4 regions of the Planctobacterium sp. AWH2_060 genome follow, and region 3 is predicted to be linked to each of the others. Evidence: predicted binding sites of a transcription regulator. Region 3 holds the regulator's gene; each other region holds the start of a gene.
The links. The regulator FliA, encoded in region 3, starts transcription of late flagellar genes. The targets are predictions, from matches to a motif close to CTAAAGNTNNNNNNNNNNNNGCCGATA.
Positions count from the first base shown of each region.

Region 1 (7,819 bases), 110 kb from region 3:
TTGAAGGGTGAATAGAGTATTGGAAATGCGGCATACCGGAAGGAGAGAAAAACTGTCTCATCTGGAAAACGGCAAGTTCATCACCTTTTTGTACTCCTTGTTTGGTGCCAAGGTTAACCGACAAACTATTATTGTTAATTGCGATAATTCTGCCGTAGGTGGGTTTGCAGGCGATAAGGTTGTCAACGTCAGCCGTTAACTCTCGTAGCAATTCTTCTGTTACCTTTCCAAATGATGATTGCCATAAGGTTTTGCTATTCGTTTCCAGCGTTTTGTGGCTGTCAAATTCCCACACCGAGGAGGTGCGATAGATCTTGTCCAGTAATATGTCGCCTTTAGTGCCATCGATTAATAAAAAGCGAATGGCCAGGTTGCGTTCCGGGTGCCTGGTTTCCCAAAATTTTGCCACATCTAAATAGGTTTGCTCAGTGGAATCCAGGCTAATTTCAACTATGTCACCAATCAGTACATACTGTGCATTAGACTCTGCTGACAACAACATAGATTGGGTTTTTAAATCATGTGCTTGTGGGAAAAAGGAGTAGGGCTCTATTTGGCTGATAAGTGCCCGTTGAGAAAAAGTGTCAAAGCTGGTTTTTAGGCGCTCAGAAATGGGACCTGAGAAGTTATTAAGACCTCCGATAGCGGCTTGTCGAAACGCACTGATGTGCAATTTACTGGTAACAATGCTCTTTTTGTAATCTGAGGCACTGCACTGGTCTCGCTGGGGGAAAATATCCGCTCTAATTGCCACTTCAATATAGTCATCGAAATAATGCTCGCTGATCAACTCTACACTGGCAACTTCTCCAATGGCCCGGATCTCCAGCCGGTCATTTTGCAATAAGCCATCAGTCATTTCCTGAACACTGCGAACTGAAGCGCCGGCAAACAAAAGTGCTTGCCTGATGGCCTCATGAGTGGCCTGCTGTCGCGCCAGCTCTTTGTTGTCATTGTGAATAACCGCCTGACCAGAAGCCTCAAACCAGGCGGAATGAGCGCTCATCGAGAGCAGTGTGATGGCACACAATAATATAAATTTGTACATGGCAACCTCATTCTGAACCATTTCAGATCTTTGCTCAGGAAGTAGATCAGTTTCTTTTTTAGTGTCAAAAAACCGCTGCTACCTAGACAAAAACGATTGTTATGCCATGTGTTAGCAGGATGTATACCATTGTTGTTATACAAATCAGGATAATTTAGCTGAGCTGGCAGAAAACTTGCTTTGTGTTGTTATCAAAAATTCAATGTCAATATTTTAACTGTCATTGATAGCAATAGTGTCGGCTGATTAATCCGGCTGAGCAATACTTAGGTGAGTTATTATGCGTAAATTAGTTAACAGGCTTGATCAGGTACTGGTAGTTGGTGCACTGGCCTTTGGTATTTCTGGATGCAAATCACTGGAAGCCATTTACTACGATGACAAACAGGTAGAGTGGGAGTATGTGCAGCCTGAATCTTATCCGGTATTGACAGCTGTGGGATACGCGCCCATCAGTTCTCAAATGGGCGGTAATGATTCCGTCAAAATGCTGATGGCCATCAAAGCGTCGAAGTTGGATGCCTACAAAGAGTTAGCAGAACAAGTGTATGGACAGCGAATTGATACCGAACAGTCACTAGCGAACCTGGTGTTGAGGGATAATGATTTAAAAGCTTCAGTTGAAGGTGTTATTCGCGGGGCCGAGGTGGTCAAATCCTATCCGGTCGGTGATGATGTTTACGCCACCGAGCTTTCTCTGGATTTCCAGAAAGTTTACGACATTTACCTGTCAACGGCGCGACCAAGAAAGGTTAAAGAAGTGATTTATTATTAATCACCTTCATTCCTTGAAAAGTATTCCATTTTAAAAGCCTCCTGTTTTGGAGGTTTTTTTTGGGGTTGTATTCAGAGATCGAGTTTATTACTGACGAATGTGCTAGATAACTAATTAGGCATTGTTGGAATACAAAAAAGAACTAAGAAAAGATAAGGGATTAAGCTTTCACGCCGCTGCCCAGCATTCCGCCCTGGGTTTTACCTTTGTTGGTGTAGGTCATGGATTCTTTATTGCGCGTTGCCAGCATAACATTGCGCAAATGCTGTAAGCGGATCTGGTTTTTCTCGACGGCCAGCGCATTAACATCGGTCTGATGTTGGCATTGTAATAACAGGGCTTTGCCGTTTTCAGCTAACTGCTGTTGTTCTTCTGAAAGTCCACCAGATGATGATTTTTCTGATTTTAACAGCTGATCATTCTCAGCGATTTTTTCCAGAAGCTCTGACTTCTCATTAACCAATGTCAGCAGACCATCAGCATTACGGGCAACAATTAATTCCAGCTCGTCGTCAAGCTTTTCTTTCAGAGCCTGCAGCAATGAAATTTGTTGTGTAAGTGCTTTAGTCATGTCTGACATTCATTAGCCTTTAGATAAACCAAACAGCTCAGACTCGGCTTTAGAGATCTTAGAAGCCAATTGCTCTGCGTCGATCTTATATGAACCGTTTTGAATTGCTGCTTTAAGTTTGTCAACTTTGTCCTGGTTTACAGGTGCATCACTGCCTTTCTTTTGCACATTTGCAAGCTGTTGCGCAGACTGAGTCAAGGACACTGAATCCTGACGCGGAGTCGCAGCAGCAGTGTTTGCCTGTTGTGCTGTATTTGCATTCTGGCCTTGTTGAGTCTGCTGCTGGTTGAGTCGTTGACTCTCCAACTGCGGTTTCTGGCCAGCACCGTTTACATTGTTAATAGCCATGATTAAATTCCAATACTTTTGATACCCTCAGTTAGTGTATCGGCATTGACACAGTTAACTTTAATAAAAATCCTACAATATCGCTTTTTTTTTGTGCATCGGATATCAATGATTTAAGTGTAATCCATGAGCACCAAAAAGTCTCTACAAAATCAATAACTTCATGGGGTCAGAGTTGTTGAAAGCAAACTGCAAATCTGCAAGTTTCAACAACTCTGACCCCATGAAAAAGAGACGAATCAGATATGCACCTTAACTTCGTTGACATTAGCGACTTGTGCTTCAATTTGTTTCTTGGAGCGGCGATTTTTCACTGATATAGTATCGCCAATGTTACCGTCCTGAAGCGCTATGCCGCTGGTTTTAATTTCCAGACCGCTCAGTTTAGCGGTAATTACTATAGCATCGCCTTTACAGACAAAGCATAACATGTTTGCTGTAACCGGGCTGCCATCACGCGTCCGGCGTTTTAATCTGGCTCCGATAACTTGGCTTTTATCGCTAAATGTGCCGCCACGTAAACGGCGTTTATCAATCTTCTCGATAGTTAAATTACTTTCTGTTAGCAGAGTACCAGGTGAAATCGTGTCTGACACAACAACCACTTCCTGCATTTCAGTAACCTGTGCACTCATGTAGTAAAACCAGCCGTTGCTGGGGCAACTGATTTTCACTGTGATATTGGATTGCTGCAAAGACTGTGTACTGCTACTAGCAACCAGATCAACAGGGCAAACTGGTATGTGTACTCGCTCATCGACGTCGCGGATCGTTATCTCGACATCATTGATGTTTTCTACGTCAGCGTTTTGATAAACGTAAATTTCAGCGGTCTCTTTGACCAGGTCATGCATTAAATGTTTTTCTTGCGCAGCCGCTATATTGGTTGTTATAAACCATCCCACTAGGGAAAGTTTTAGAGTTTTCTTGATGTTGGCGAAATTTTTCATGTTCACTTTCTTCCAATTTGGCTATGCTTAAAGACAATTTCTAAAAACATTAGACAGCGTCAAAAAAATAACGCTGTGCGGATAAATTTCAATCACGTGATTTAGATAATCAAATATCGTGCCTGATTGGATTAATTAGAGGTGCTATATGGCGGGAATTTTAGATTCTGTAAACCAACGAACTCAGCTGGTGGGTCAAAATCGACTTGAGTTACTGCTGTTCAAGTTGAATAACCGGCAACGCTACGGCATAAACGTATTTAAAGTAAGAGAAGTACTGCAATGCCCGCCACTCACTTCGATGCCAAAACTCAATGCGCTGGTGCGCGGTGTGGCGCACATTCGGGGGCAAACCATTTCTGTTATTGATATGAGCATGGCCACTGGCGGCAGAAAAATTGAAGATATCAAAAACAGCTTTATTGTCATTGCAGAATATAACCGTTCTGTTCAGGGCTTTTTGGTGGGATCAGTAGAACGCATCATTAACATCAACTGGGAAGCGATATTACCACCGCCAGAAGGTGCGGGAAAAGCGAGCTATTTAACAGCTGTAACAGAGGTTGATGGTGAGCTGATTGAAATTCTCGATGTGGAAAAAATACTCAATGAGATAGCCCCGGCCAGAGAAGTGGTTAGAGATGACATGGTGGAAGAATTGGCCAAGCACGATGCCAGTCTGGATAACAAAATTATTTTTATCGCCGACGATTCTTCTGTAGCACGCAGTCAGGTTAAGAAGGCGTTGTCGTCTCTTGGCCTTGAGATTGAAGCGGCAAAAGATGGTCGCGAAGCCCTTGAGCGATTAAAAGAGATTGCATCTGAAACCGGCGATGTTACCGACAAAGTTGGGGTCATTGTCAGTGATATTGAAATGCCTGAGATGGATGGCTATACCCTGACAGCTGAAATTAAAAGTACGCCGGAGTTGGCCAAGTTACATGTTGTGTTGCACACATCTTTAAGTGGGGTGTTCAACCAGGCCATGGTTAAGAAAGTTGGGGCTGATGATTTTATCGCAAAATTTCACCCAGATGAATTGGCCACTGCAGTTAAAAAATGGCTGGATAAATCTGCTACGGAATAATGGTCGGTGGTAAATAAAACCTTAAGTGAAGACGATTATACGCTATTCAGTGAGTTTCTGGAGCGCTGTTGCGGCATCGTTTTGGGCCCCAATAAGCAGTATCTGGTGCGTAGTCGTCTGGCACCATTAATGCGCAAATATGAAGAGCCGTCTCTCAGTCAGGTGGTTAATGATATTATTAATGGTCGCAATCGCGGTTTACGCGATGATGCGATTGATGCCATGACCACCAATGAAACCCTGTGGTTCAGGGATCGCTATCCATTTGAACTGCTCAATAAAGAGCTGTTTGCTAAATTTGCTGATAATCGCCAGCCAATAAAGATATGGTGCGCTGCTGCGTCATCTGGACAGGAGCCATACTCAATCGCGATGGCGGCGGCAGAATATCAAAAACAAAACAGTCGGTTTCCAGGCGTGCAGATAACTGGAACAGATTTGTCTACAGAAATGCTAAAGAAATGCAAAGACGCCACTTATGATAACCTTTCGTTGTCGCGAGGCTTATCCGATGAACGCAAACGCCATTTTTTTGAAGACACGCCAGAAGGCAATAAGCGCATCAAGCCGGAAATAACCCGGATGGTCAATTTCCGTCAACTCAATCTGTTGGACAGCTATGCAAATCTTGGCCGCTTCGATATGGTGTTTTGCCGCAATGTGTTGATTTACTTCGCACCGGAAGTAAAGAGTGCCATTTTACAAAAGATTGCCACGGTACTGAATAAAGATGGTGTACTGTTCTTGGGTGCGTCTGAATCCATGGCGGGGCTCTCTTCTGATTTTAACATGATCCGCTGCAACCCCGGACTTTACTATACCCGCAAGTGATCCGGTACAGCTATTGATTGGCTGAGTAAACAGCTAAATGCAACTGACTCAGTTCAGTATTCCGAAATAAATATCTTCATAATCTCATTTTTGGCATGTGCCTTGCTTTGACTTCACCGTAAGTTTTTTGACGCTGTGGAGAAAAATCATGGCCATCAGTTTAGACAAGTTAACCGCATTGCATCATCGCGCTGTGTCTGTTCGGCAGGATCGGATGGAGCTGATCGCCGGTAATCTGGCGAATCAAAATACGCCTGGTTATAAGGCCCGCGATATTAATTTTCAGGAAGCTATGAAAAGTGCATCGTACGAACAACGCATGCATTTGAACCGTACTTCCAGTGGGCACATCGAAGGCCAGATGCAAAGTGACCGCTTGATCACCTTTCGGGTACCTACACAACCTGATACCGGCGATGGCAACACAGTTGAAGCGCAGATTGAAAAGAACTCTTTCCTGGATAATGGCCTGCGTTATCAGGCCAGTCTGCAGTTCTTGGATGGCAAGTTTAAAGGTATGAAAAAAGCACTGACCGGAGGGCAGCAATAATGAGTTTATTTAATGTCATGGATATTGCATCCTCAGGCATGCATGCAGAAGGTATCCGTTTAAATACCACCGCCAGTAATGTGGCTAATGCTAACAGCGTCAGTTCCTCGTACGGCGAGACCTATAAGGCCAGACATGCGGTGTTTGCCGCCGAGATGAAAAACGCCACTGACGCACAATCGCCTCTTGGGACAAAAGTTAATGTTCTCGGTGTAGTGGAAAGTCAAAAGCCACTGCAAATGGAATATTCACCGAATCACCCCATGGCCAACGAAGATGGCTACATATTTAAACCCAACGTCAATGTTGTGGAATCCATGGCGGATATGTTATCCGCATCTAAAGCTTATGAAGCGAATGTTCAGGTGGCAGATACCACAAAACGTATCTTTCGTCGGGTCATGATGCTGGGACAGGGTCGATAGGAGAATAATATGGACGCTATCAGTGACAGAATATTGAATGATGGTCTCTATTGGCAGGAAGAAAGTGTTCCTGTTGCCGATCCAAACGCCAATTCTCAATTAACTCAGGAAGACTTCTTTTCATTGTTAACAGAACAACTGGCGATGCAGGATCCCACCAAACCGGTAGATAACGACCAGATGGTGGCGCAGATGACCAGTTTTACTATGGCTGACAGTTTATCGCAGCTAAACGATAAATTTGATGAGTTTGCTGCTTCCATGAATTCCAATCAGGCCTTACAGGCAACCAGTTTGATTGGACAAACCGTGTTAACCGAATCCAGTGTAGGTACTACCTGGCAGGATGGCGCTGTTAGTGGTGCCATTATCGCTGATGCGCCTGTAGAGGACATGAAAATTCAGATCCTTAACGAGTACGGCGAGGTTGTACGGGAAATTGACGGCGGCAATCACGATGCCGGGGCAATCTCCTTTGGTTGGGATGGCACTGACGCTGATGGTAATCACATGCCACGCGGAAAATACAAAGTAGAAGCTACGGGCACGGTTGATGGCTTGAACACGCAACTGAATGTGCAGATGAATGCCCAGGTGACCGGAACAGCGGTTGCCGCTGAAAATGTTAAAGATATGAAAATCATCATAGAAGATAACATTGGCCAAGTGTTGCGCACCATTGATGTGGGTAGCCAACAGGCAGGTAATATCGAGTTTGGCTGGGACGGTACTGACGACGCAGGCAATATCCTGCCGCCCGGATCCTACAAAATAAAAATAGAGGGTGAGGTGAATGGTCAAACAGAATCTATCCCTTATGGAATTAATCGAAGAGTTGAAAGCGTCAGCCTGGCAGGTGCCGGTACATCTGGCGTGGTACTCAATCTGGCGGGTGATGAGAGTATCCGCCTATCAGATATTATAAATGTCGGCTAATTAACAGGAGAACGAGCAATGTCATTTAATATAGCCCTGAGTGGTGTCGCTGCCGCTCAAAAAGATCTGGATACCACGGCAAACAACATTGCCAATGTTAACACCGTGGGATTCAAAGAATCACGTGCCGAATTTGGTGATGTATTTGCATCGTCTCTACTCGGCGGCGGTCGTACTAAAGTGGGGGACGGTGTAGTGACACAAGAAGTTGCCCAACAGTTTAGCCAGGGGAGCTTGCAGTTTACTAACACTGCGCTGGATTTGGCGATAACGGGTAACGGCTTTTTTGTTACTGTAC
Region 1 covers NZ_JBSWTG010000001.1:2,446,546-2,454,364, reverse strand. The annotation lists gene ACXAD8_RS10485 (flagella assembly protein FlgT) at 1-1,048, opposite strand, end outside; gene ACXAD8_RS10480 (LPP20 family lipoprotein) at 1,329-1,823, shown strand; gene flgN (flagellar export chaperone FlgN) at 1,984-2,394, opposite strand; gene flgM (flagellar biosynthesis anti-sigma factor FlgM) at 2,407-2,742, opposite strand; gene flgA (flagellar basal body P-ring formation chaperone FlgA) at 2,982-3,692, opposite strand; gene ACXAD8_RS10460 (chemotaxis protein CheV) at 3,841-4,779, shown strand; gene ACXAD8_RS10455 (CheR family methyltransferase) at 4,786-5,610, shown strand; gene flgB (flagellar basal body rod protein FlgB) at 5,759-6,160, shown strand; gene flgC (flagellar basal body rod protein FlgC) at 6,160-6,585, shown strand; gene ACXAD8_RS10440 (FlgD immunoglobulin-like domain containing protein) at 6,595-7,521, shown strand; gene flgE (flagellar hook protein FlgE) at 7,540-7,819, shown strand, end outside.
Region 1: flgM (flagellar biosynthesis anti-sigma factor FlgM) is a predicted target of FliA. The motif match lies at 2,780-2,806, and genes of this name have one in related genera.

Region 2 (7,819 bases), 250 kb from region 3:
CCTTTGATTAACCATTTGGTGGGATCAAACTGCCACCAACGAATGCCATTGCGGTAATCATATTCGAAAATATGGTGAAAATTATGGTAGCCCTCACCAAAGGTAAAAAAGGCTAAAATATCATTGTCTTTGGCGGTGTTTTGGTCCGTGTAAGGTTGTCTTCCCCAAAGGTGTGCTAACGAGTTAATGAAGAATGTAACATGGTGAACAACCACCAACCGTAGCACACCTGCCAGCAGCAACATGCCTAACACATCCCCATTTAACCAGCCTAAAAATGCCGGAATACCAATGTTGGCAGCCAGGGAAATCTTGCCATAGTTATTGTGTTGCCACATGACTACTTTGTCTTTTTGCAGATCTCGACAATTGGCATAATCTTCAAAAGGGTTGGTTTTATAGTCCCTTAACATCCATCCAAGATGAGAGAACCAAAAGCCTTTTTTGGCTGAGTAGGGATCCTTTTCATTGTCATCTACGTGTCTGTGGTGGATGCGGTGATCTGAACACCAATGCAAAATACTGCGCTGAACCGCCATTGCTCCGAAGATAGCATAAAATACTTTAACAAGGGTGTGAGCCTCGTAAGCTTTGTGAGACCAAAGGCGGTGATAACCCGCGGTAATGGACATGCCTGACATCCAGATTAAAGCGATACAGGCAGTCACCTCTTTCCAGTCAAAACTGTTAAAATACGCCTCAACAGGCACTACAAAAATTGCCACAGAAGCGGTAATGATAAAAAATAATACGTTTACGAGAATCAGAGGTGGTTTAGTCATATTCAAATTTAAGCTTACAAGTGTTCGCTAATTTTAGTGTCTTCAATTAATATTGGCAACCTGAACATTACACCTTTCTAACCTGAGGAAGTCGTTTGAATCGCAAGGAACAAAAACTAAAAACTCGCAGGGCAATAATTGATGCTGCGTTTTCTATTATGGATGAGCAACGAGGACTTTCCAGTATCAGTTTGCGGGAGGTAGCGCGCAAGGCGGGAATTGCCCCGACATCATTCTATCGACATTTTACCGATATCGACGAGTTAGGCTTGACTCTGGTTGATGAGGCTGGCTTGGCGTTAAGGCAATTAATGCGTCAGGCGCGAATTCGCATCGAGTCCGGAGGAAGTGTCATTCAGACCTCTGTCGCCACCTTCATGGAATATGTTTCGGCAAACAGCAATGTATTTAGACTCTTGTTGCGCGAACATACCGGCACGTCTCAGGCATTTCGGGCGGCAGTGCAAAGAGAAATTGCCCATTTTGTTGAAGAGTTAACGGATTATACCGTCGCTACTACAAAAATGAGTCGCGAAATGTCGGGATTGCAGGCAGAAGCTATGGTACGTATCGTGTTCAGCGCTGGTGCGGACGCTATCGATGCCAGTGCTGAACAGAAATTATATTTAGCAAAAAGAGTGGAAAAGCAACTGCGCTTTATCGCTATCGGGGCATTGCGTTTTGCCCGCTCAGATCACAGTGAATAGTTAAAACACCATTAAATAGCGCACATTTGTACGCTATTTTCTTTTCAATATAACCCCAGACTCTATGTGATGGGTATAGGGAAACTGGTCAAACAGAGCCAGTTTCACAACGTCATGGCTGTTGCTTAGGGTTTTGACATTGTCAATGAGGGTATCCGGGTTGCAGGATATGTAAATGATTTCTTCATAAGCACGAATCAACTCAAGTGTATCATTATCGATCCCGGCCCGCGGAGGGTCCACCAATATGGTGGAAATTTCCAGGTTCTCCAGCCCCGCGCCTTCAAGACGTTTTTTGCTTTCCCCGGTATGATAATACTGAGTGAATTCCTCACTGGACATGCGCGCAATAAAAACATTATCCACCTGATTTAGCTTTATATTGTGATTTGCTGCGGCCACCGAAGTCCTGGATATTTCAGTACCGACTACCTTTCGAAAATTTTGCGCCAAAGGTATGGAGAAGTTGCCAGCCCCGCAATAGAATTCCAAAAGATCACCGTCTTTTTTATCGCGGGTGTTTTCGATACACCACTCAATCATGGATTGATTTACGTAGGGGTTGGGCTGGGTAAAGCTGTTTTCTACATGCATAAACTGATATTCGCGATCGAATACCTTTAAAGACTCAGTTATGAAATCCTGGTCTTTTATCAGTTTTTGCTTTTTGGCTCGACCAACGAAATTAACCTTATGTGTTGTTGCGATTGTTTGTTTTAACTTCGCTATTTCGGTTTCCCAGGTTTCATCTAACTGGCGGTGATACAACAATGAAATGACTGTTTCTCCGCTCAAACCACTCAAATAGTCGATTTGAAAAAGCCTATGTCTGAGTATGCTGTTGCCCCGGATGTGGCTGAGCAGCAATGTCATCAGCTCATTAATGGTTTCTATCGCCACCGGAAACTGATCGACTCGATACTTTTCCTTAGTATCCTGGTTGAACATTATGTGGAATAGATCATCGCCTTCATGCCAAACGCGAAACTCTGCTCTGGAACGGTAGTGCTGCAATGGTGAGGCGAAAACTGCCAGTTCTCCGTTGAAATAAGGATTAAACAGCTCTGCCAGCCTGCTTTGCTTTTCAGCAAGTTGTGACTGATAGATATCGGGATCACTGGGTATATGTTGCATAGAAAGTTGTCGCCGGAAATTTATTAATGAAAATCAAATAGCCGCGCATACTACCATATTTTTACCCTGAACACCTCTATACCCAAATCACCTCAAGATGCTAGCTCTGAAACAGTATCTTGAGGTGGTTTGGGTATACAGGTGCCTTTCTTTTAATTAGCGACTAAAATCTATGCAGGGTAAGCCGATAACAAGGATGAGGTTAAATGAGGATAGTGTCATGAACTTAGGTGATATCAAATCCACTGGTTCTGAAAAGACCGCAGTGGAAAATAAAAAGGTAACGCCTGATAAGCCAGCTATAGCGGGAGAAAATCAGGCTCTAAAGGAATTGGCGGCCGAGCAGGTTTCATTGAGTAGTAATGCCAAGTCCGTGGCTGCTGCGCGTATCTTGCAGACCAGCTTTGATCAATCAGTGGTTTTTTCAGGACAGCAGGAATTGCTGGCTGGATTAAAACCAAAGTCGCAGAATAAGCCCTTTGATTTTGAAGAAGTAGCCGAAAATGTATTGAACTTTATCGGCGGGGCGCTGAAATTGGCGAAACAAAATGGCGCTGATGATGAGAAGCTAGAAGAGATGTTCCAACAGGCTCGCAAAGGAGTGGAAAAAGGTATCTCTCAGGCTCGCAAAGATTTATCTGCATTCATGAATGAAGAGCTGGACGAAGGGATCTCTAATAGCCTCAAAGCCATAACTAAAGGTTTGGATGAATTACGCGAGGAGTATTTTGGGAAGGAAGAGACCGATGCTGTTAGTGCGCAGCAAAGTGTAAAGGCTGAACAACAGGATAGCAGTGAGTTAACTTTAACTACGCGTGATGGCGATGAAGTTCAGATTTCCTTTGAAACTATTCAACGCTTCCAGGCGCAACAAGAAGTTTTTGTCAAACAACAAGCTGAAAAGCGAGATGGCGAAGACGTTGAATCAGGACAACTCACCGTTGCTGCTCAACAATCCTATGAATTTATTCAGGCTGAACGTTTTAGTTTCTCTGTAAAAGGCGAGCTGAGCGCCGAAGAGATGGAAGATATCGCGGCTTTTGTCGAACAGACATCTGGCCTTGTGGATGAGTTCTTTAATGGGGATATTCAAAAGGCATTTAATCAGGCCAGTGAAATTGGCTTAGAGGACTCTCAGATTGCCGGGTTTGCACTAGAATTGTCACGCACTGAAAAGATCGAAACAGTGCAGCGTTATGAGCAGGTGTCAAATTACAAAGACGAAGATAATCAGTCTGCTAAGCCTGCGATTAAGACAATCTCAGAGTACCTGGACAATTTACTGGATTCGCTAGACACCAATGATCGGTTATTCGGTCAACGCAATACATTCGATGAATTGGTCAATGGACTCATCAGTGAAGTTGAAAATATTAAAACGCCGGAATTACTGGAGGCCTTTAATCGTTTTCAGGAGTTCAATCAGCGGTTGTTAAGCGGCTTGCCAGGCAGTGAGTCTAAAACAGCCCCGGATAGTGAAAATAAAGTTGTAGAATAAAGAAAAGCGCCAAGTGGCGCTTTTCACACATTGTCTAACGACTAACCAACTGGTTATTCTTCTTTTTCGTTGCGGTCTTTGGCAATCCTTACTTTAAGAGTGCGATCCTCAAATTCACTGTCATTGAGCTTGTTAACAACTTTATCTACGTCCCTGGCAGGAATTTCAACGAAGCCGAAACCCTTTCTTTTCCCTGTTTTGCGATCTCTGAGCAGGCGAACCGAATTTACATTGGTAACCTTGTCAAAATAATCTTTCACTGTTTGTTCGTTGACGCGATAAGGCAGATTACCGACGTAAAGCGTTGCAACTTCAGAATCAGTTTCATCATCTTCCTGATCGCCTGTTGAGGCATTTGGCATAAAGGCCAGTATTAATGCTGTAACTACAGCACCTAATAGAAAAGCGATTGGGGAGTTGATGGAAAGCAGATCGAAATCTAATAATAAGTAGCCTGCAACACCGACAATTGCGCCAATTGCCAGGCTTGGTAAGAAAAATGGCATGAGATATCCTTTAACTATAATTATTGTAATGTGTCAGGGTGTTTGACTTTTTAGTGTTAATGTTGTGTAAACATCAAAAACCCATAAACAATAGTAACCAATATCTGACTAAACACAATCCTATGTTTATGTATAGGAAGCAGAAACTCAGAGCGGTGCTTATATATAACAATAGTAGCTGACTTTATTCTGCGTCTTTAATAGTAGTTTTATGAAACTCAGTTTGTGCAGTGGACAGTGTTTTTTGACTGTTTCGGATGCTTATTTGCTCGTTTAGTGTAAAAACTGAGCATTCAAAACAAAATTGTCAATTATTTGAAATAAAGTATTGACGGTGTAAATCATGTCTGTAGAATGCGCGCCTCGCTTGGGGAGACAATCTTTCGAAGCGGCTTCTTAAAGTCTAAAACCGAATTGAGTGAAAACTCTACGGGCCTTTAAGTAAGCGGGCTACAACAAGTTACTTGAAAAAATAAACTCAAATAAAATGTTGACAAGCCAAACGGGAAGTGTAGAATGCGCATCCCGCTTGAGGAGAGACTCAGGCAGCTAACAAAAACAAGTTAGCAACGTTCTTTAACAATCAGCAATAAGACAATCTGTGTGGGCATCGATTGATTTTGATGTCGACCCAAAAAATTTATATTTTCGATTTTAATTGAAGAGTTTGATCATGGCTCAGATTGAACGCTGGCGGCAGGCCTAACACATGCAAGTCGAACGGTAACAGGATAGCTTGCTATCGCTGACGAGTGGCGGACGGGTGAGTAATACTTAGGGATCTGCCCCGGGGTGGGGGACAACCATTGGAAACGATGGCTAATACCGCATAACGTCTACGGACCAAAGAGGGCTTCGGCTCTCGCCCTGGGATGAACCTAAGCGAGATTAGCTTGTTGGTGAGGTAAAGGCTCACCAAGGCGACGATCTCTAGCTGTTCTGAGAGGAAGATCAGCCACACTGGGACTGAGACACGGCCCAGACTCCTACGGGAGGCAGCAGTGGGGAATATTGCACAATGGGGGAAACCCTGATGCAGCCATGCCGCGTGTGTGAAGAAGGCCTTCGGGTTGTAAAGCACTTTCAGTGAGGAGGAAAGGTTGAAGGTTAATACCCTTTAGCTGTGACGTTACTCACAGAAGAAGCACCGGCTAACTCCGTGCCAGCAGCCGCGGTAATACGGAGGGTGCGAGCGTTAATCGGAATTACTGGGCGTAAAGCGCACGCAGGCGGCTATATAAGCCAGATGTGAAAGCCCCGGGCTTAACCTGGGAGAGTCATTTGGAACTGTATAGCTAGAGTTTTGGAGAGGAGAGTGGAATTCCAGGTGTAGCGGTGAAATGCGTAGATATCTGGAGGAACATCAGTGGCGAAGGCGGCTCTCTGGCCAAAAACTGACGCTCATGTGCGAAAGCGTGGGTAGCGAACAGGATTAGATACCCTGGTAGTCCACGCCGTAAACGCTGTCTACTAGCTGTATGCGGATTCATTTCTGTGTGTAGCGAAGCTAACGCGCTAAGTAGACCGCCTGGGGAGTACGGCCGCAAGGTTAAAACTCAAATGAATTGACGGGGGCCCGCACAAGCGGTGGAGCATGTGGTTTAATTCGATGCAACGCGAAGAACCTTACCTACACTTGACATGCAGAGAACTTTCCAGAGATGGATAGGTGCCTTCGGGAACTCTGACACAGGTGCTGCATGGCTGTCGTCAGCTCGTGTCGTGAGATGTTGGGTTAAGTCCCGCAACGAGCGCAACCCTTGTCCTTAGTTGCCAGCATTTGGTTGGGCACTTTAAGGAGACTGCCGGTGACAAACCGGAGGAAGGTGGGGACGACGTCAAGTCATCATGGCCCTTACGTGTAGGGCTACACACGTGCTACAATGGCAGATACAGAGGGATGCGAGACAGTGATGTGGAGCGGAGCCCTTAAAGTCTGTCGTAGTCCGGATTGGAGTCTGCAACTCGACTCCATGAAGTCGGAATCGCTAGTAATCGCAGGTCAGCATACTGCGGTGAATACGTTCCCGGGCCTTGTACACACCGCCCGTCACACCATGGGAGTGGGATGCAAAAGAAGTAGTTAGTCTAACCTTCGGGAGGGCGATTACCACTTTGTGTTTCATGACTGGGGTGAAGTCGTAACAAGGTAACCCTAGGGGAACCTGGGGTTGGATCACCTCCTTACGTAAAGGTGTCGAATTGAATTCAATTCGATGTTCACACAGATTGTTTTATTGTATGTAGGTTGGACTTTAGTCCGACTAAGCCTTAACAGATAGGTTTGCTTTTAAGTTTATCTGTTAAGGTTTTTTTGACCCTCGGGTTGACCTTAATTTGTTCTTTAAAAAAGTAAAGTAAAGAAGACCGAAGAAAGCCTAAGCCGTTGGCTCAGGTGCAATGAAGGCCTGTAGCTCAGCTGGTTAGAGCGCACCCCTGATAAGGGTGAGGTCGGCAGTTCAAGTCTGCCCAGGCCTACCAAAATTCCGTTACTCTTCGTTGTTTGACTCGTCGTTTAGTGGGCTAAACGTCCTCGTCAAACGCCTCGATTAACGAAATTTACATCATCCCATTCTTCGGCGTATTTATTGCCAGTCATTAAGTTTTAGATAAGGCTTTTCGACAAGCGAAGGAGGGCGCATACGTTGTCAGTATGTAACCGACTGAGTGAGGAAGAAAAACGCGATATAAAGCTTAAGGACGAAGCAAGAAATGGGGCTATAGCTCAGCTGGGAGAGCGCCTGATTTGCATTCAGGAGGTCAGCAGTTCGATCCTGCTTAGCTCCACCACTTCTTCTTTACTGTAGGTCGGAATTTATTCCGACGAAGCCTTAACAGATAGGTTTACTTTTAAGTTTATCTGTTAAGGTTTTTTTGACCCTCGGGTCGACCTTAAACTGTTCTTTAACAAACTGGAAAAGCTGATAAATCATCGATATTGATGTGTTGTTTCGATAACGCATGCAATATCAACCAAGTATGTATTTTTAAAATTTAGGGTAAACGATAGCGTTTTACTCTATCTGACATAGGCGAGTTACAGTCAACCAGACGATTTCTGGATTACTAATGGCAACATTGAGTGATACAGGGGTTGTATGATTAAGTGACTAAGCGTATACGGTGGATGCCTTGGCAGTCAGAGGCGATGAAGGACGTGTAAATCTGCGAAAAGCGTAGGTAAGGTGATAA
Region 2 covers NZ_JBSWTG010000001.1:2,586,313-2,594,131, reverse strand. The annotation lists gene ACXAD8_RS11085 (acyl-CoA desaturase) at 1-782, opposite strand, end outside; gene fabR (HTH-type transcriptional repressor FabR) at 878-1,489, shown strand; gene trmA (tRNA (uridine(54)-C5)-methyltransferase TrmA) at 1,523-2,623, opposite strand; gene ACXAD8_RS11070 (DUF5610 domain-containing protein) at 2,844-4,121, shown strand; gene ACXAD8_RS11065 (RNA recognition motif domain-containing protein) at 4,175-4,627, opposite strand; rRNA gene ACXAD8_RS11060 (16S ribosomal RNA) at 5,283-6,814, shown strand; tRNA gene ACXAD8_RS11055 (tRNA-Ile) at 7,032-7,108, shown strand; tRNA gene ACXAD8_RS11050 (tRNA-Ala) at 7,342-7,417, shown strand; rRNA gene ACXAD8_RS11045 (23S ribosomal RNA) at 7,728-7,819, shown strand, end outside.
Region 2: ACXAD8_RS11070 (DUF5610 domain-containing protein) is a predicted target of FliA. The motif match lies at 2,787-2,813, and genes of this name have one in related genera.

Region 3 (7,819 bases):
TAGGAAAAAAGATGTGGAAGGGGCACTTTTCTCTGAGGGCGCAGCAGGAGAGCGCATGGCCCTCATGCGCAACTTTCTTGGACCTAAAGCTTTTACTCGTTGTTGCAGGAGATCAACGGCTTCTTTTCTGTCCCTTGCGATATCTTCGAACCGCTTAGGTAGAAAATCCATGGCGCCCGCTTCGAGAGCGTCCAGTGTTGCCTGAGCGCCTTCGTAGGTAAGCGATGAGAACATAATTATAGGCACGGGATGGGAGCGCATAATTTCTTTTACTGCGCTGATACCGTCCATCACCGGCATTTCTATATCCATGGTAACGACATCTGGATTAAGCCGTTTAACCGACTCTATCGCTTCTTTGCCATTGCGCGCATCCCCGACGACTTCGAGATCAGGGGAGTGATTTAGTATTTCCGATACGCGCCGGCGAAAGAAGGTAGAATCATCAACAACCAGTACTTTATAAGGCATTACAGATAGTCATTTTCGCAGTTTGATTTAACCTACTTTAAAGCCTTTTTAGCATAGCGTTTTAACAGGCTTGGTATATCCAATATCAAAGCGATGCCACCATCACTGGTGATTGTCGCCCCGGCCATACCTGGAGTACCTTGTAATAACGCATCCAAAGGTTTAATCACTACTTCTTCCTGACCGATTAAGGAATCCACGACAAAGCCCACTTGTTGGGTACCAATTTGTACCACCACAACATGCCCAGATGCTCTGTCTAATTCACCGGGTTTGCGGCGCAACCACTCCCGCAAATAAAACAGCGGAATAGCTTTAGAGCGAACAATCATGGTTAATTGTCCATCTACCGTATTGGTTTTGCTCAGGTCCATATTGATGATTTCGTTTACTGAGGACAAAGGCAGAGCAAACGTCTGCTCCCCGACAATAATCATCAAGGTGGGTAGTATCGCCAGAGTCAGTGGTACTTTGATTTCAAGACGGGTACCCTTACCCAACTCTGAATCAATACTCACCGAACCATTCAGCTGATTAATTTTGGTTTTAACCACGTCCATGCCAACGCCGCGCCCGGAGATATCAGATATCTCGGTCTTGGTGGAAAAGCCGGGCGCAAAAATCAAATTAAAGGCTTCAACATCTGACATTCTTGCCGCAGCATCGGCATCAAGTACACCGCGACGTATCGCAATCTCTTTCAATTTTTCCGGATCCATTCCCTTACCATCATCGTCAATGGTAAGCAAAATGTGGTCACCTTCCTGAGAGGCTGCCAGAGTAACAGTGCCTCGGGCAGGTTTACCGGCGGCGACACGATCATCAGGCATTTCAATACCGTGATCAACTGAGTTTCTGACCAGGTGGACCAAAGGATCCGCCAGAGCTTCAACCAGGTTTTTATCTAAGTCGGTTTCCTCACCTTTAAGTTCCAGCGCGATATCTTTTTTCAGGCTTCGGGCCAGGTCACGTACAACTCTGGGGAAACGGCCAAATACTTTCTTAATGGGCTGCATGCGGGTTTTCATTACCGCACCTTGCAGATCGCCGGTTACCACATCAAGGTTTGCAATAGCCTTCGACATATTTTCATCATTGAGATTGATGCCGAGGCTAAGAAGGCGGTTGCGCACCAACACTAACTCGCCCACCATGTTCATGATTTGATCAAGACGCTTGGTATCAACCCGTACGGTTGTTTCAGCAGGGGGCGCTGCAGCAGCGGCTTTCTTGTCGTCCTTTTTCGGCGCGGCTTCAGCTTTGGCTGGAGCTGGCGCAGGCGCAGGCGCAGCCTTAGGCGCGGCGGCTACAGGAGCTGGCGCAGGTGCGGCTTTAGGAGCTGGTGCTGGCGCCGCTTTGGGGGCTGGTGCGGGAGCAGCCTTAGGCGCTGAGGCTGGTGCCGCTGGTTTCGTTTCTGCTTGCTCTACGCCCGGGCCTTTTCCAGAGCCGTGTAGCTGATCAAGCAACGCTTCAAACTCTTCGTCGGTAATATCGTCGTCATCACCTGAACTGGTAGCAGCAGGTGCGGGAGCTGGTGCTTTAGCCGGGGCAGGAGCACTGGCAGGCTCAGCACTTGCAGATTCTCCCTCTCCAACAAATTTGCCTTTGCCGTGTAATTGGTCAAGCAGCGCCTCAAACTCTTCATCGGTAATGTCTTCATCACCACCTGAGCTGCTAGCAGCAGGCGCGGGAGCAGCAGCGGCTGGCGCAGCCGTTTCTTTCTTACCTGGCGCTCCGCCTGAACCATGTAATTCGTCTAGTAGTTGCTCGAATTCATCTTCGCTGATTTCATCGATACCACCATCGTCATCTGATGTGACACTGTCCGCATCAAAATCAAAAAATTCATCATCGTCATCAACCGCCTCTTCGGCAGTTGCGGATTCGGGCTCTGCAGCTGGAATTGGAGCCGCTGCTTCATCAGCGCTCTCCGGCTGGCTCAATCGATGCAGGGTGTCGAGTAATGTTTGATCTGCCGCCTGCAGAGGTTCACGGGCTTTAACATGCTCGAACATTTCCACAACGACGTCTGTCGCCTGAAGAATGACATCCATCAATTCGGGCGTCAGCCGTCTTTGACCATTACGCATGGTATCAAACACGTTTTCCGCACCGTGGCAGATATCCACCAGTTCGGTTAGCGACAGAAAGCCAGCACCGCCTTTTACGGTGTGATAGCCTCTGAATATTGCATTGAGCAAATCAGCATCTTCAGGATTGTTTTCCAGATCGACGAGTTGCTCTTGTAATTGTTCCAGAATTTCCCCGGCTTCCACCAGGAAGTCCTGAAGTATATCCTCGTCAACATCAAACGACATGCATCAACTCCACGTTAAAAACCCAGGCTCGAAAGCAGATCATCTACATCGTCTTGTCCCTGAACGACATCATCTCTCTCCGCAGCGTCAATAATCGGGCCCTCTGCTTCACTCGCATCTGCCTTCTTCGATTTATCCACTTTGCCGACTACCTTTTTAAGCTCGGTTTCAGGTTCACCAAATACTGTGAGCATGTTTACGAGACTATCTTCAACTTCTTTAACCAGTTGAATCACGCGACGAATAACCTGCCCGGTTAAGTCCTGATATCCCTGCGCCATCAGAACCTCAGTTAATAAATCGTTCAATTGCGAAGAATCTTTACTAGCTTGTTCTAAAAAACCGTCAAGTTCGTGGCAAAGGGACTTAAATTCACCGAGTTCTAACTGGCGGGTCATAAGTTTTTTCCACTCAGGTAAAATGTGGCTGATACTCGAATTGATCTTCTCAGCGATCGGCATACTACTTTCAACTGCATCCATCGTTCGGTTTGCAGCCTGCTCGGTAGTTTCGATTACATAGTTCAAACGAGTTTGAGCATCCGGGATGTCTTCGTTTGCGAGATCAACGATTCGGGAATCAATGTTAAAGGTATTCAAAGAATCGTGGAGTTGGCGGGTCAATTTACCCACCTCAGCAAATAACTCCATTGAATCCTGGATTTTGCTGGCTTCAAGTAAGGCCCTGGCGGCCTCATCATCCCCTTGCTCTAAAAATGCGACTAACTGCTTAGCATCTTCAAGCGAAATGGGAGAGCTTTTCTCATTAGTCATTTCAGCTCCGTTTTATCTCAGGACTGTCCTGAACTAACCAAGACGCTCAAAAATTTTGTCGAGCTTCTCTTTTAGCGTAGCGGCAGTAAAGGGCTTAACAACATAGCCATTTACGCCTGCCTGGGCAGCAGCAACGATTTGTTCTTTTTTAGCTTCGGCAGTTACCATCAATACCGGCGTGTGCTTCAGCTTGTCATCGGCACGAATTGCTCTCAACAAATCGATACCTTGCATGCCGGGCATATTCCAGTCAGTAACTACAAAATCAAAATCACCTTGTTGCAACATCGGCAATGCAGTGCTGCCATCATCAGCTTCCTGGACATTGGTAAAGCCGAGATCTTTCAACAAGTTTTTGATGATTCGTCTCATTGTAGAAAAGTCATCAACAACGAGAATTTTCATGTTTTTATCCAAAACCGCCTCCAGTGAGGATTCAATCAAGTTTTATTATTATACGCTATCCAGCTTGCCATGCCTGCATTCTGGACTTCAATCTAAGCATAGCCTGACTATGGATTTGGCTCACCCTGGATTCACTTACATCCAGTACTTCACCAATTTCTCTTAAATTCAGTTCTTCATCATAGTACAGAGACAAAACAATTGCCTCACGTTCTGGCAAAGTTGTAATTGCATTTGCCAAAGCCTTTTGAAATGAACCTTCCATAAGATCATCAAAAGGGGTATTTTCGCCCTTATTTTTATCCGTTGTCAGAACGTCTTCTGTCACTCCTAAATCTTCTATACCGATTATTTTACCGGCATTGACCTCTGAGAGCATTTGGTGATATTCAGCAAGGGATACCTGCATTTTTTCGGCGACATCCACGTCTTTGGCATCACCGCCGATTTCTCTTTCAACTTCGTTAATGGCTTCGGCTATCGCCCGGCCATTCTTGTGCACCGATCTGGGGGTCCAGTCACCCTTGCGGATCTCATCCAGCATTGCCCCTCGGATCCTGATACCTGCAAAGGTCTCAAAACTGGCACCTTTGGTACCATCAAAATTTCGTGATGCCTCTAACAGGCCAATCATGCCAGCCTGAATCAAATCTTCAACTAATACACTGGCGGGTAACCGCGCCATAAGGTGGTGAGCAATACGCTTGACCAGAGGTGCGTGCTTTTCCACAAGCAACCTTTTATCGTCATGTTGTTTGTAAGCGTTTGCTTTACTGTTCACGCCTGATTACTCGCTGCCTGCCGTTTAACTAGTTGTTCAATGAAAAACTCGAGATGACCACCGGGTTGCGCCGGAATCGGCCATGAAAGCGCCTGCTTCGCCAGATGAGATATGGCTAAGGCAGCCGGTGAACCTGGGAATACATCAACAATAGCTTTTTGCTTACGCACAGCCTTGCGTATATTTTCATCATAGGGCACAGTTGCCACCAGTTCCAGGGCAACATCAAGAAAGCGATTAGTTACTTTGGAGAGTTTGGCATAAAGTTCCTGCCCTTCTCTGGCGTTTCTGACCATATTGGCCACAACCTTAAATTTAAATACACCGTGATCGCGATTCAGGATCTTCATCAGTGCATAGGCGTCGGTCAGTGATGTTGGTTCGTTACACACCACCAGCATAATATCTTGCGATGCCCGGCAGAAACTTAGCACCATATCGGAAATGCCCGCAGCCGTATCTACCAGCAAAACATCAATCGGAATTTTTAACTCGCTAAATGCTCTGATAAGTCCTGCGTGCTCGGTAGGTGACAACTCGGCCATGTTTTGAGTACCGGATGTGGCAGGCGCGATTAAGATACCAAGAGGCCCTTCAATCAGAATATCTTCCAGAGAACACTCACCAGACAAAACGTGAGAGATATTTTTACCAACCCGTAAGCCCAGCATAACATCAACATTAGCCAGTCCCAGGTCAGCGTCAAGAACCAGTACTTTTTTACCCAGCTTTGCCATTGCAATAGCGGTGTTGAGGGTCACATTGGTTTTCCCTACACCACCTTTACCGCCGGTGATTGCGATGACTTTTGTTAAATTATTTTGGCTCATTTTTCTTAAACTACTCGCCTGGTCCTCAATCATACTGCTACTGCTGAATGTACTGTTCTTTGTTTTGAAGTATGCGGCAATTCATATTTTTTATAAAGCTTTGCTGCCAATGAAATAATATATTTTGCATCCGCTATTTTTATATCTTCTGGCACCTTTTGTCCATCAGTCAAATAGGCCACTGGTAATCTTTCCTGAATTGCGACACTGATTGCCTCACCTAATGAGAAGCATTCATCAATTTTGGTAAAGATACAACCTTGTACCGGCAATTTGTTATAAATACGTAATGTATGTTCCATGACATGTCTTTGCGTATTTGCCTGTAACACCATGTACATTTTGATATTAGCACAAGATGCTTCATTTAAAGTATCTAACTGCTTGATTAATCTTGTATCTCGCTGACCGAAGCCTGCGGTGTCTATCAATACTAACCTTTTATTCCTAAATTGATATAAAACGTCGGATAACTCTTGTGCGTTTGCTGCTTTTTTAACCGTGCAGCCAATAATTTTACCGTAGGTTGCCAACTGCTCATAGGCCGCGATTCTATAACTGTCGATGGTCACCAATGCCACCTGATCTGCGCCATAGCGTTTAGCGTATTGCGCAGCTAGCTTCGCAATAGTGGTTGTCTTTCCGGTTCCGGTGGGACCAAGAAACGCCATTACACCACTTTGCGTCAAAATATCGTTACGGGTTGTCTTAAGTCTATTAGCCAAAAGTTTAAGAATGAATAACCAGGCTTCTCGCTCATTGGCACTTTCCGGCGCGTAAGAAACCACATCTTCTGCCAATTCCGAACTGATCCCCATAGCTTCCAGGCGATCAACCAAATAGGATTGTAATGGGTGTCCTCTGCGTTGTTCCTGCTTTAACAACCCACCAACCTGGAACTGTAAGACGTTGCGCAGCGATCTAAGCTCTTCCTGGATTGACTGAATCGCTTTGTCACCCGTTTGCAGGCTGACTGCGGGAGCTCCACTATCAGACGGCTTTGCCTGACTCTGACGCACGGGTTCGGAGACGGAGGCACTAGCCACCACTGGACGAGCTGTCTCAGCAGTTGGCTGTGGTTTCGCTTTTGAATAGGTTCCAGGTTCCGGCTCCTTGCTGAAACTGGGGACGCCCTGCTTTTCTAACAGTTCTTTTAAACTGTCAGCGCCTGAGTCACCGATAATCTCACTAAGCGTCGGCGTCCCATTTCCAGTCGGCTTTGCTAATGTTGGAGCTTGTTGCGATTCTGCTGGCTTAGGAGCAGCCCGTTTAACAGGCTCATTATCATAAGCGGCTACAATTTCTACACCGTCAGCGACTTTTTTGTTGGACATGATCACCGCATCACCGCCCAGTTCCGCTTTAACCTCGTTTAAGGCTTCGTGCATTGTTTTCGCAAAGAATCGTCTAATTTTCATTTCATCACCTCAGGTGTTGGTGCCTTGTTATTGTCCAATCGCACTGACAATTTTTATTTGTTTGTCGTCCGGAACTTCTTGATAAGACACCACATGCAAACCTTGTACCACATGTTTGAGGAATCTTGACAGAACCGGTCTCAGCATACCAGACGTCAGCAACACTGCAGGCTCACCCGCCATCTCTTGTTGTTGTGCAGCCTGGTTCAGAGAATTTTGTAAATTCTCTGCCAGGCCAGGTTCTATACCGGCTCCATCTTGTCCACCCGCCTGCAATGATTGATGTAACATCTGCTCCAACTCTGGAGAAAGTGTAATAACCGGCATTTCTTTCGCGCCGCCATTAATTTCCTGAACAATCAATCGCTTCAATGCAATACGAACCGCTGAAACCAGAACGTCGGGATCTTGACTCTTGATGCCATATTCTGAAAGGGTCTGAATAATGGTGCGCATATCGCGAATTGGTACACCTTCATACAGCAGTGTTTGCAACACCTTAACTACTGTGCTTAACGGTAAGATATCTGGAACCAGGCCTTCCACCAGTTTGGGATTAGATTTAGCCAACATATCTAGCAGCTGCTGCACTTCTTCGTAGCCCAACAACTGATAGGCATTATTAGTCAGTAATTGGCTCAGATGGGTGGCCACTACGGTCGCTGCATCCACCACGGTATATCCAAGAGTTTGTGCATGTTCACGCTGAGAAGGTTTGATCCATAAGGCATCCAATCCGAATGCGGGATCTTTAGTGGGTGTGCCGTTTAACTTGCCAAAAACCTGCCCAGGATTTATAGCCAGCTCTTCATCGTGATGAATA
Region 3 covers NZ_JBSWTG010000001.1:2,339,245-2,347,063, forward strand. The annotation lists gene ACXAD8_RS09930 (protein-glutamate methylesterase/protein-glutamine glutaminase) at 1-471, opposite strand, end outside; gene ACXAD8_RS09935 (chemotaxis protein CheA) at 504-2,789, opposite strand; gene ACXAD8_RS09940 (protein phosphatase CheZ) at 2,804-3,562, opposite strand; gene cheY (chemotaxis response regulator CheY) at 3,596-3,979, opposite strand; gene ACXAD8_RS09950 (RNA polymerase sigma factor FliA) at 4,023-4,748, opposite strand; gene ACXAD8_RS09955 (MinD/ParA family protein) at 4,745-5,611, opposite strand; gene flhF (flagellar biosynthesis protein FlhF) at 5,608-6,996, opposite strand; gene flhA (flagellar biosynthesis protein FlhA) at 7,024-7,819, opposite strand, start outside.

Region 4 (7,819 bases), 290 kb from region 3:
GATAGGCAGCCGCGCCAAAGCCAATAGAATTGCAACCTACAAAGATAAACTTACGAAAAACGTCTAATGGACCTTGCGCACTTTTCTTACTGATATTCATTGTTGCCTCTCAACCGATTTGAATTGTTCTTGCTTTGATTTAACTATCGGCAGAAACACAAAATTACTTGAGCAAAATTTCGGTTGTTAAGCCGTTCAATGCTCGTCTACACTCATGACTGGTATCCATGTTGAAAGGTCAATATCATGAAGTTTTCCACCAAGTTGTCGACACTACTGGTTTTATTGCTGCTCAATGTTACTGTCTTAGCCACCCCTGAAACGTCACTGGCAGAGATAAAAAATCTGAAAACGCTGCCCGATAATGTACTTACCGGAGGGCAACCTGATAAGACAAACCTGAATAATCTCAGCCTACAAGGCATTACCACTGTTATTAATTTTCGCGGTGACGGGGAATTTACAGATTTTGACGAGGCCGATTATGTAGAGCAGTTGGGCATGGATTATTTGCATATCCCAATTGATTCTAAAAGCGCCCTGACCAGAGAGAATGTAGAGCGCTTCAAAGCAGCCTTAACCGAACATCAGGGCAATGTGTTTTTACATTGCGGCAGCGGTAATCGCGTCGGTGCCCTGTTTGCTTTGGATGCTTACTGGAATGAAGGGAAGTCAGTAGAAGAAGCCATCAAAATAGGGGAAGACGCCGGGCTGACATCCTTAAAGAGTTATGTCGAAGAATTGATGACAGCTCAGTAAAACCACATAAAAATCGGGGAAGTCTGCATGCTGTAAACTTCCCCAGACTTTACTCTGTTAATTTATTGTAAAAATAATCCACCTCAGAGGCTGACAAGCCCCGCTGAATTTCGCACACTAAAAGAAAAACAATAGATATTCCCTATGCTGAGTTTTATTGGCCTGTTTGGTGGGCTTGCGCTGTTAATATTCCTGACCATCCGCGGTTTCAACTTATTTATTGCCGCACCTTTGTGTGCCTTATTAGTGGCCCTGTGTTCGGGCTTACCGGTGTTTCTGGGTGACAATAATTTTGTCAGCAGTTATATGAATGGCTTTTCTGGATTTGTTGCCGCCTGGTTTTTCATGTTTTTATTAGGTGCTTTGTTTGGCAAATTTATGGAAGATACCGGAGCCGCGGATGCCATCGCCCATACCATCATTGGCAAATTGGGTAAGAAGCATGCCGTAGCCGCAGTGGTGCTGGCCTGCGCTGTGTTAACTTACGGCGGTGTCAGTGTTTTTGTCGTTGCCTTTTCTGTTTATCCTATGGCGCTTAGCTTGTTTAAAGATGCCAATTTGCCCAGACGTTTTATTCCCGCCGCACTGGCGTTTGGTTCGGTCACTTTTACCATGACCAGCGCCGGTTCTCCGGAAATTCAAAACTGGATCCCCATTAAATATCTGGGCACATCGCCCTTTGCCGCCTGGGAAGTGAGCCTGGTGGTGTCCTTGTTTATGGCGGTATGGGGCTTTTGGTGGATAAACCGCATGATTGCCAAAGCGGTGGCCAATGGTGAACATTTTGAGGCCCGTGATATCGACCCGGACTTGTCACAACAGCAAGACTTGCCCAACTTCTGGTTGAGCTTATTGCCGCTGTTTGTGGTACTGGGGTTATCTTTCACCTTTCATGAATCATTACAACAACTGGCCCTGATAGTCGCTTTAGGCGGCGGTGTGTTAACCATTTTGCTGTTGAACTTTAAACGCTTTAAGGATATCTCTTCGGCTGTGAACCAGGGCACCATAGGCGCATTACTGGCCATCGGTAATACCGCCGCGGTGGTGGGATTTGGCTCTGTCGCTAAAGTTACACCGGCATTTGAATCCGCCGTTGCGGTGATGACCAGTTTACCCGGCAACGAATTGTTAGGTGCGGCAGTTGCCGTCAGTGTAATTGCCGGTTTAACCGGTTCGGCCTCCGGCGGTCAGGCCATCGCCATGCCCCTTTTAGGGCCACATTATCTGGAGCAAGGCGTTAACCCGGAACAACTACATCGCATAGTATCCATCTCCTCAGGTGCCATCGATACCCTGCCCCATAACGGCTATATCGTAACCACTATTCGCGCCATCTGTCACGAAACTCACCAGCAAGCCTACTGGCCAGTGGCCGCCTTAACAGTGGTAATCCCCATGGTAGGTTTAATGCTGGCAGTACTGCTGTTTACCCTATTCTAATTCAAGGGGTCAGAGTTCTTGAAACCACTTTTATCAATATATTCAGATGCTTAGGATTCTGCATAGGAGTAAATTGGACTTTCAAGAACTCTGACCCCTTGAACTACCATGCTCTGGAAATGAAAAAGCCGCTATGTTCAGCGGCTTTCTCATACTTAAGATATGTTTACGCTTTTTGCATCCGTATCACGACTCGGCGGTTTTTAGCTCTGGCATTAGACGTGGTGTTTGGGGCTGCATGGCGTCGTTCACCATGACCGGTAACATCAATTCGTTCACCATCGACTCCCATACTAACAAAGTAGCTCTTAATGGCATTGGCCCGCATTTCAGACACTTCTTTGTTTTTGGATTTACCACCGTAACTATCGGTGTAACCATTCAACAACACCAATTCCAAATCGGGATCTTCCTGTAGATAGGCGCCAATCATGTCCAGTTTGCGTTTAGAGGCTTTGGTTAAATCCGAACCGCCAAACTTGTAGGTCAGTACCGTGTATTTAATATCATCAAAGCTATAGGGCAACAGATTGGAAACGCAATTGACGAATTGCTCATAGGGTTCGTGGAAGTTGCTGGCATTCAGCGCGACAGCGACTTTATCATATTGACTATACCAATCCTGATAGTACAAGGTTGGCCAAAAACCCTTTTCCAGTTCCGACAACATAGTCCAGGCAGCCTGCTCCGGTAAATCACCATCGAATTGCTTTCTGATGGTCATATCCGCAATATTTTTATGCATCAGTCCGGGCATCCACTTTGGCGGCACAGAATACACCGCTGCTACACCATAATTCTTAGGCAGTCGCAACATGTCCAGATTGAATTCCATATTCAGAATTTTGCTGGCTGAGCTGGTAAAGGACGCAGTACCGTAACCGGGGATTTGATGGTTGAGGGTACAATGCAGACGATTCGGTTCGCTATTGAACCAAACAGACTCTTCCACATCAGCCTTATATTGCCGTAAACTGGCCTGTGCCAGTAATGGCGTAATTAATAACAGTGCCAATAACTTTTTCATTATTGCCTCTACGCTTTCTTCGTCTTCTTTTTATTACAGTCATACACAGAAATCGTTAATTTCTGCCCTCTCCAATGCCTGTATCGACCATTATTAAAAAAGGTTGAACATTTATGCTGCTAACGCCAGCCATAATCCGAAATTCAACAGCAAGCCTTTTCAGTTTATCAGTGCATGGCATGGATTGCACAAAAAGTTAGCTAATAAAAGCCGCTCTTCGATTAATCATGGATAAGTCATGCCAAGCCTGCAATAATCTGCGTTTTTGAGCCTGAGGTTTCAGTTAGGATTTATATGCAGGATGATGGACACGCCATTAACGAGCGTTTTAGAGGTTATTTTCCAGTTGTTGTAGATATCGAAACGGCGGGTTTTAACGCACGAACCGATGCACTTTTAGAAATAGCTGCCGTCACGCTTAAAATGAATTATGAAGGGTTCTTATCGATTGATAAAACCATTCACTTTCACGTTGAGCCATTCGAAGGCGCCAATCTGGAAAAGTCTGCACTGGATTTTAACGGCATTGACCCCCACTGTGCGTTGCGCGGTGCGGTATCCGAAGAATTCGCGCTGAAAGAAATGTTTAAAGAGATCCGCAAACATCAAAAAGAGGCGGATTGTCAGCGCTGCGTGATGGTGGCACACAATGCCGCTTTTGATATGAGCTTTTTAAACGCCGCCACAGAACGACAAAATATCAAACGCAGTCCGTTCCACCCCTTTGTTTCTTTTGATACCACCAGCTTATCAGCACTCATTTACGGGCAAACCGTATTAGTGAAAGCGTGTGAACAAGCCGGGGTTGCCTTTGATCAAGACGAGGCTCACTCCGCTTTATACGATGCAGAGAAAACCGCACAATTGTTTTGCAAACTGGTAAACCGGGTTAAGCACCTGGGGGGCTGGCCCTTATAGTCTTTTAAACAATCATTAAAAAACCCGGCAGATGCCGGGTTTTCGCTATTCGGGAAAACGGAGCCTTATAGACCTTCAGCGTTCTCAGACAAGTAAGCAGCAACACCAGCTGGGCTTGCGTCCATACCTTTTTTACCTTCAGACCAACCAGCAGGGCAAACTTCGCCGTGCTCTTCGTGGAAGTTCAATGCATCAACCATGCGCAGCATTTCGTCGATGTTACGACCCAGAGGCAGATCGTTGACAACCTGGTGACGAACCACACCTTCTTTGTCAATCAGGAAAGAACCACGGAAAGCCACACCAGCTTCTGGGTGCTCAACGTCGTATGCCTGACAAATTTCGTGCTTAACGTCTGCTACCAGGGTGTATTTAACCGGACCGATACCGCCGTCTTTCTCGGCAGTGTTACGCCATGCGTTGTGAGTGAATTGTGAATCGATAGAAACACCGATCACTTCAACACCACGCTTTTGGAACTCTTCGTAACGGTGATCGAAAGCGATCAGCTCAGAAGGACATACAAAGGTAAAGTCTAATGGATAGAAGAAAACAACTGCTGCTTTGCCTTTGATAGCGTCAGCAAGATTGAATTCGTCAACAATTTCACCATTACCCAGTACTGCTGCAGCAGTGAAATCAGGAGCGGGACGACCTACTAGTACACTCATTATATTCTCCAATGATAGTTAACTTAATCTCCCTACCGACCAGAGTCAGTAGAGAATAAAATTCGAATACGGCAAGGATATAAGGACAGTTCAGTAAAAACCAATCTATAAATTCAATCGAATGATTCAAATATTCTAATCGCTCGCTGAAAAATTGCCCGGTTTACAGATATTTTTATCGTGGCGAACAGAAAAATAACGCAAACAAAAGCTTGCAATATTTTAAATAACAATTATTATCATTTGTAACGGTAAGTGAGAATGATTTTCAACTCCAAACTTACCTAAAGATTAAAATTAATTCACATTTAACCACAGGAAGCCATTGATGTACGTGTGTCTTTGTAACGCCATTACAGACAAAGATATAAAACAAGCTGTCACCGAGCAAGGTGTTGGCAACATCCGTGATCTTCGCGCCCACATGGCCATCGCCAACCAATGCGGTAAATGTACGCAATTAACGCAGCAAATCATCGACAGCACCATCATCGACGAATCACTTTTCAAAGAAGTTTGCTAAGCAAAAAAAATTCAAGGGGTCAGAGTTCTTGAAGTTCGATTAACGTTTCAAGAACTCTGACCCCTTGAAATTTTAGGTATAAAAAAAAGCTGCCAGAAATCAGCAGCTTTTCCATTTTACAGTTGCCGTATTAAGCCTTGTCGCCGTCAGCATTAGCGCGCTCAGCAGCAGCTTTAATCATAGGCTGCAACTCACCCTGCTGATACATTTCCAGCAAAATATCGCTTCCGCCAATTAACTCACCTTCAATCCACAGTTGCGGAAACGTTGGCCATTCAGCGTATTTGGGTAGTTCTGCGCGAATGTCAGGGTTCTGCAAAATATCCACATAAGCGAACTGCTCACCGCAGCTCATCATAATTTGTGCTGCCTGCGAGGAAAAACCACAGCTAGGTAACTTTGGCGAACCTTTCATGTACAAAAGGATTGGGTTTTCAGCGATTTGCTGTTTGATTTTATCTAGGGTTTCCATCTTCAGGTCCTGTAAATTGCGTTTCTGATGCAATCATAATTGCGATTATTTGTATTTTTTCAAGTTCTGATCCGCGAAGCAAGCGGCTTTTAATAACGAATTTTGTGCTGATCGGTTTAAATAATTTAATGCGTACCTATATAGCGGTACAGAAATAGATAAAATTATTCTTTTTAAGAAAACAGGCACAGTGTCTTTTCATCCTGCGATTTAAGGACTAGGATTGTGCTTCACAAACTCATCAGCCGATTACTTGGAGATCATTATGGCGTTTGAATTACCCGCATTACCTTATGAGAAAAATGCTCTTGAACCACACATCTCTGCAGAAACCCTGGACTTTCACTACGGTAAGCACCATGCCACTTACGTCACTAAGCTGAACGGTTTAGTTGAAGGCACAGATATGGCAGGCAAATCTTTAGAAGAGATCGTTAAAACCTCTTCTGGCGGTGTGTTCAACAATGCTGCTCAGATCTGGAACCACACTTTCTACTGGAACAGCTTAAGCCCGAATGGCGGTGGCGAACCTACAGGCGCTCTGGCAGATGCCATCAATGCTAAGTGGGGCTCTTTCGACGAGTTCAAAGCGGCATTTAACGACAAAGCGGTAAACAACTTCGGCTCCAGCTGGACCTGGTTAGTTAAAACTGCAGACGGTGGTCTAGACATCGTAAACACCAGCAACGCGGCAACCCCGCTAACTGAAGAAGGCGTAACTCCGCTGATGACAGTTGATTTGTGGGAACACGCTTATTACATCGACTACCGCAACCTGCGTCCTAAGTACATGGAAGCATTCTGGGCTTTGGTTAACTGGGAATTCGCAGCAAACAACTTTGCATAATTGCTAAGTAAAAGACCCGAATATAAAGCCCGCTGATTTAGCGGGCTTTTTATTATCCGTTTAGCGTAAATGCGCTTCTAAAAATCCCAAAACCCGGCGCTGCACGTCGTCCTGATGTTTTGAAAGGCTGTGCTCCCCTCCCGGATAAACCACTAATTCATGAGGATGCTGCAACTCTTCTAAACGCTGCGCAGCCATTTGCGACTGCGTCACATCCACGCGCCAGTCTTTATCACCATGCAATAATAACACTGGTACCTCGGCATTCAGTCCCTGCATCCAGTTTATCGCAGAACGCTGTTGCAACAGGCTCTCACGATTTTCTTTAAAGTCAGGTACCATATGGGTTAACAGTTTTTCCATTTCTGGTCTGCGCTGCAACTCCGGAGCCATGTCTACAACCCCAGCTCCCACAATGGCGGCGCTGATATCCTGGGTATTTTGACGCAGTGCTTGCCAGGTCATCATGGCCCCGCGACTCCAACCAAATAAAGCGATTTTACTGGCATCTGCATTGGGAATAGTTTTAGCGATTTCAATCAGGCGCAATACATCATTAACGTCTTCCCCACCGAACTCATCCCTAATACCAATCAGTAATAATATGTGATCTACTCAGTGGGAATTGAAACGCATTTAGGCAAGGCAGATGTTTGCGGGTCTAGTGGGTCTAAATCAAAAACATCTAACACAGCATAAATGCGTTTCAAACCCATCTTCGACGTTGCTCATAGCCATGATCTCTTTGTTGCCAACAAGGATGTTGGTAAGGGGCGAGAGCAGGATGCGTTGAGCTTTGCGCGAGACTCGAAAGACCACCAGTATTCCTTCACTCGCGCGTCGCGACCTCATGGCTATGAGACTAACGCTGAGCGATCACATATTATTACTGATTGGTATATCCTCACTGTATCGGGAGCCCCGATAATTACTGGCCAACACCAGGTAACCCTGCTCTGCTATGGGTAACAACCTCTTCACCAATAAAATACGGCTTACGTTGTGCTTGAAATTACCGCCGCGATTAAAAATAACTACCGGTAACTTCCCGCCCTGCCAGTTTTTGGGATATGCCATAACTCCGGAGATTTTCAGGCCATCTGACTGATAAGCAATCCAGTGACTCTCGGTATTAGCAAGCAGCCTGTCGGTGTCACTG
Region 4 covers NZ_JBSWTG010000001.1:2,046,078-2,053,896, forward strand. The annotation lists gene ACXAD8_RS08730 (hypothetical protein) at 1-100, opposite strand, end outside; gene ACXAD8_RS08735 (protein tyrosine phosphatase family protein) at 247-759, shown strand; gene ACXAD8_RS08740 (GntP family permease) at 904-2,202, shown strand; gene ACXAD8_RS08745 (flagellar protein MotY) at 2,369-3,229, opposite strand; gene rnt (ribonuclease T) at 3,524-4,147, shown strand; gene ACXAD8_RS08755 (peroxiredoxin) at 4,213-4,818, opposite strand; gene ACXAD8_RS08760 ((2Fe-2S)-binding protein) at 5,147-5,341, shown strand; gene grxD (Grx4 family monothiol glutaredoxin) at 5,472-5,813, opposite strand; gene ACXAD8_RS08770 (Fe-Mn family superoxide dismutase) at 6,079-6,660, shown strand; gene ACXAD8_RS08775 (alpha/beta hydrolase family protein) at 6,721-7,266, opposite strand; gene ACXAD8_RS08780 (alpha/beta hydrolase family protein) at 7,537-7,819, opposite strand, start outside.
Region 4: ACXAD8_RS08745 (flagellar protein MotY) is a predicted target of FliA. The motif match lies at 3,350-3,376, and genes of this name have one in related genera.